2 regions of the Leucobacter sp. genome follow, and region 2 is predicted to be linked to the other one. Evidence: predicted binding sites of a transcription regulator. Region 2 holds the regulator's gene; the other holds the start of a gene.
The links. The regulator HspR, encoded in region 2, represses chaperone genes until heat shock. The targets are predictions, from matches to a motif close to AAGTTGAGTCNNNNNGACTCAACTT.

Region 1 (2,385 bases), on a different contig from region 2:
AGGCGCGCTCCCTCTCCCAGCGGGCCTCGAGCACGTCGAGCTCGGCCTGCTTCGCGGCGAGGTCCTCCTGCAGCTTCGCCCGGCGCTCCTTCGAGGCGGCGTCCTTCTCCTTCTTCAGGGCGAGGTCCTCGAGCTTCATGCGATCCACCGCGCGGCGCAGCTCGTCGATCTCGACGGGCGCGGAGTCGATCTCCATGCGCAGGCGCGAGGCCGCCTCGTCGATCAGGTCGATCGCCTTGTCGGGCAGCTGGCGGGCGGTGATGTAGCGGTTCGACAGGCTCGCCGCGGCGACGAGCGCCGAGTCGGCGATCGTCACCTTGTGGTGCGCCTCGTAGCGCTCCTTGAGTCCGCGCAGGATCGCCACGGTGTCCTCGACCGAGGGCTCGCCCACGTACACCTGCTGGAAGCGCCGCTCGAGCGCCGCGTCCTTCTCGATGTACTCGCGGTACTCGTCGAGCGTGGTCGCGCCGATGAGCCGCAGCTCGCCGCGCGCCAGCATCGGCTTGAGCATCTGCGAAGCCGCGACCGACGACTCGCCGCCGCCGGCTCCCATGAGGGTGTGCAGCTCGTCGATGAAGGTGATGATCTTCCCGTCGGAGTCCTTGATCTCCTGGAGCACCGCCTTCATGCGCTCCTCGAACTCGCCGCGGTACTTCGCGCCCGCGATGAGCGCGGAGATGTCGAGCGATATGAGCTCCTTGTCCTTCAGCGACTCGGCGACGTCGCCCGCGACGATGCGCTGGGCCAGCCCCTCGACGACGGCGGTCTTGCCGACGCCGGGCTCGCCGATCAGCACCGGGTTGTTCTTCGTGCGCCGGGTGAGCACCTGGCTCACGCGGCGGATCTCGCTGTCCCGCCCGATCACCGGGTCGAGCTTGCCCGACCGGGCGACCTCCGTGAGATTGACGCCGAACTGCTCCAGCGCCGACTGCTGCTCCCCCTCGCCCTGGGCGGGCGTCCAATTTGCCTGCATGTTCCTCCTCCGACTGCTTCCGGCGGTGCACGGATGCGACCTCCGCCGATCCTGCGGACCGGGTGATGCTCGCGCTCCCCGGCCCGATTCTCAAACTTGAGTGATGATGACTCAAGTTTATCGCGAAGCGCGGCACCGCGCTAGGGTCGCATCGTTTTCGTCCCGTCTGCCCCGAGGATCCGCCTGATCACCTTCTGCGCCGGACCGGAGAGCGCCATCGCGAGCAACGAGTAGTAGCCGACGACCGGGATCAGCAGCGTCACGACGAGCGCGAGCGCGAAGAGCAGCACCTGCGAGATGTCGTCCGCGAGCCCGGAGACGAGCTCGCGGCGGTCCAGGGTGTGCAGCGCGGGATGGGCCCGCAGATAGAGGCGGATCACGAGCGACATGACCGAGACGAGCACCAGGCTGCCGATGTAGAGGCTCTTCGCGGCGGCGTCCTCGTCCTCCATGCGGCCCGCGACCGCGGTGGCGACCGGCAGCCACACGATCGTGAGCAGCCACGCGGCGAGCAGCCAGATGAGCCCCGTCGTGACCCGTTCGACGCGCGAGAAGAGGCGGTGGTGCATGATCCAGAACATGGCGATGAGCACGAAGCTCAGCAGGAAGCTCAGCAGCTGCCCGCCGTGCTCCAGCAGCCACGTGGACGCGTCGTCGCCGGCCCCGGCGACCTCGCTCACGCTCTCCATGAGCGGGAGGATCAGCAGCGTCAGGGCGATCGCGACGACGGCGTCGGCGAAGGCCTTGACGCGCTCTGCGGCGTAGCCGATCACGGCCCGTGGCTCCGGCTCCGCTGCCATGGACCTCAGTGTAATCGCCGCGGAGCCGGTTTTCGACGGCCGCTTCCTCCCTCGCGGGGTCGCCGCTCGGAGCGAGCGGCGACCCCCGGACCGGGGGCGGCGCGGGACCGGGGCCGGCTCCGGATCAGAACCAGCGCGGGATCGCGGGCAGCTCTCCGGTCGAGGAGCGCAGGCCGCGAGTCCGGCCGCGCGCCAGCCAGCCGACGATCGCGGCAGCGGTCCCCGAGATCTCCGGGCCGCCCGTACCGCACGAGCGCACGCGGCGATCCCCCTCGCGATCGGTGCTCGTCACGGTGACCGGCACCGCCTCCCCGCGGCGGTGCCACGCCGCGAAGACGTCGTCGATGAGGCGGTCGAGCAGCGTCGCCGGCAGTTCGGCGAACGATCCGCCGTTCCCGAGATCGATCGCGTGCACCCACACCTCCCTGGCCCGCATCCAGGCCGTCTCCCGCACCGGCACCTCCCGGCCCTGCGCGGTGACGACCCGGTGGTCCCACTGCTCGTCGGCGAGGTCCCGCCACTCGACGTTCAGGTGGACGGCGGAGTGCTCGACCAGGTGGCGCAGGGCCCGGCAGGGCAGCGTCGAGCCGAGCACGATCTCCCGCTCACGCT
Region 2 (2,385 bases):
GAGAGTCGCTCCCCCGAACGTCGCCCCGAAGGCGGCGACGCGGAACGGGAGCGCCGGGTCGGCGCCCCAGCGGGGGAACGGCGCCGGCCCCGGATCCCGCGGGCCGCGAGCGGAGAGCGCACGCGACTTGCGCCACCCGAGCCCCGCCGAGACCTCGGCGAAGGAGCGGCCGAGCACGTCGTTCATGGCGGGGGTCATGTGCTTCACCCGGCCGCCCGCGATGACCCGCACCTCGGGCGAGGCCCAGCGCGCGATCGACCAGGCGATCTCGTCGAGTGCATCGAGCCCGCGCGGCAGCTGCAGCAGCACCACCCGGGCGCCGTCGAGCAGCGAGGCGTCGAGCGGGTGCGAAGCGTAGGCGCCCGTCAGATGGAGGCGCTCGGCATTGCGAGCCAGCGCCCGCTCGCCGAGCAGCGGATCCTGGTGCGTGCGGATCCCACTCGACCCGAGCACCGCGGCCGCCCCGAGCGTGAGCGCGCCGTGCCGGTCGCCGATCACCACGAGCTCGCCGTGCCCGGCGGAGCGCACGTCGTCGGCGGCCGTCGTGAGGATCAGCTCGTCGGCGGCGTCGTGCGCCTGCAGTTCGGGCGCGTCGAAGTCGGGCTCCCGCGACAGCTCCGCGAACAGGGCGTGCAGTTCGGGGCTCTCGGAATCGCTCACCCCACCACGTTAGCGGCGCGGGGTCGGGATCCGCCCCGCTCCGCGCCGCGCTACGGCTTCCAGACGACGACCTCGGCGTTGCGGCGCACGCGCGTGCCGCGGCGCAGCGTGATCACCTCGCCGCCCGTGGAGCCCGCCGCGAAGACGCGCCGCTCGGGGCGCTGCAGCCGCTCCTCGGCGAGCGCGTGCTCGAGATCGCGCACACGGCCCTCGAGATCGCGCACACGATCCTCGAGCTGCAGCACTCGACGGATCCCCTCGAGGCTGAGCCCCTCCGCGGAGAGCCGGGCGACCTCGCGCAGCCGCGCGACGTCGTGCAGGGAGTAGCGGCGGGTGTTGCCGCGGGTGCGCTGCGGCGACACGAGCCCGATGCGGTCGTACTGCCGCAGCGTCTGCGGATGCATCTCGGCCAGCTCCGCCGCCGCCGCGATCGCGAAGACGGGCGTGTAGCGATCCATCTGGGGAGTCGCCATGAGATGTCCTTTCGTCTGGTTTCCCGCTGGGGGGTGGGATTCGATACTCCGGCTCGCCGCTTCGCGACCCGCTCAGCACGGCGCTCGCTCGATCGGAGGAAGGGGATCCGCTCGCTGGGCGAGCGGATCCCGCCGAACACCCCTAGCCGCGCGCCCGCGAGAGCAGATCCTCGCGCGGATTCTCCTGCGGTTCGACCTCGCGGAACGCCTCGAGCGCCTCGCGGGCCTGATCGGAGAGATGCGACGGCACCACGACCTGCACCTCGGCCAGCAGATCCCCGGTGCCCTTCGAGCTCTTCACCCCGCGGCCCTTGACGCGCAGCACCCGGCCGCTCGGCGTGCCGGGCTGCACCTTCAGCTTCACGGGCGAGCCGCCGAGGGTCGGCACCTCGACCGTGGCCCCCAGCGCCGCCTCGGAGAACGTCACCGGCAGCTTGAGGCGCAGGTTCTGGCCGTCGCGCTCGAATACCGGGTGCTTGCGCACGCTGATCGTGAGGATGATGTCGCCGGCCGGGCCGCCGCTCGGGCTCGGTTCGCCCTTGCCGCGCACCTTGATCTTCTGACCGTCGGCGACTCCCGCGGGGATCTTCACCTTCACCGGGCCGTTGGGCGCCTGCAGCGTCACGGTGTCGCCGCGCACGGCGGTCTCGAAGTCCAGCGTCGTCGACGCCTGGATATCGCGGCCCGGCTGAGGCCCGCGCGGAGCGCCGCCGCCGAACATGCCCCCGAAGATGTCCTCGAAGCCCTGGCCGCCGCCCTGCTGGTAGCTGAAGTGGGTTCCGCCGCGACCGCCGCCGAACATGCCCCCGAAGACGTCCTCGAAGCCCTGGGCTCCTCCGCCGCCGGCTGTGAAGCGGGCACCGCCCGCCCCCATGGCGCGGATCTGGTCGTACTCGGCGCGCTGCTCGGCGTCGGAGAGCACCGAGTAGGCCTCGCTGATCTCCTTGAACTTCGCCTCGGCGGCCGCGTCACCCGGGTTGGAGTCCGGGTGGTACTTGCGGGCGAGCTTGCGGTAGGTCTTCTTCAGCTCGGCGTCGCTCGCGTCCTTCGAGACGCCGAGGATCTGGTAGAAATCCTTCTCGAGCCAATCCTGACTAGCCATCGGCCCCCACCGCCACCGCTACCTTGGCGGGGCGCAGCTCGACATCGCCGATGCGGTACCCCCGCTCGATCACGTCCAGGACCGTGTGCTCCTCGGTGCCGGGCACCGGGACCTGCGCGATCGCCTCGTGCAGCTGCGGGTCGAAGGGCT

Region 1: a site for HspR is predicted at 1,067-1,091, ahead of ACWKZU_RS13315 (ATP-dependent Clp protease ATP-binding subunit). Genes of this name have one in related genera too.

What each region holds. Positions count from the first base shown of each region.
Region 1 covers NZ_JAIVPF010000064.1:78,930-81,314, reverse strand. The annotation lists gene ACWKZU_RS13315 (ATP-dependent Clp protease ATP-binding subunit) at 1-973, opposite strand, end outside; gene ACWKZU_RS13310 (TMEM175 family protein) at 1,114-1,773, opposite strand; gene ACWKZU_RS13305 (maleylpyruvate isomerase family mycothiol-dependent enzyme) at 1,898-2,385, opposite strand, start outside.
Region 2 covers NZ_JAIVPF010000070.1:11,172-13,556, forward strand. The annotation lists gene ACWKZU_RS14490 (class I SAM-dependent methyltransferase) at 1-660, opposite strand, end outside; gene ACWKZU_RS14495 (heat shock protein transcriptional repressor HspR) at 711-1,133, opposite strand; gene ACWKZU_RS14500 (DnaJ C-terminal domain-containing protein) at 1,276-2,235, opposite strand; gene ACWKZU_RS14505 (nucleotide exchange factor GrpE) at 2,228-2,385, opposite strand, start outside.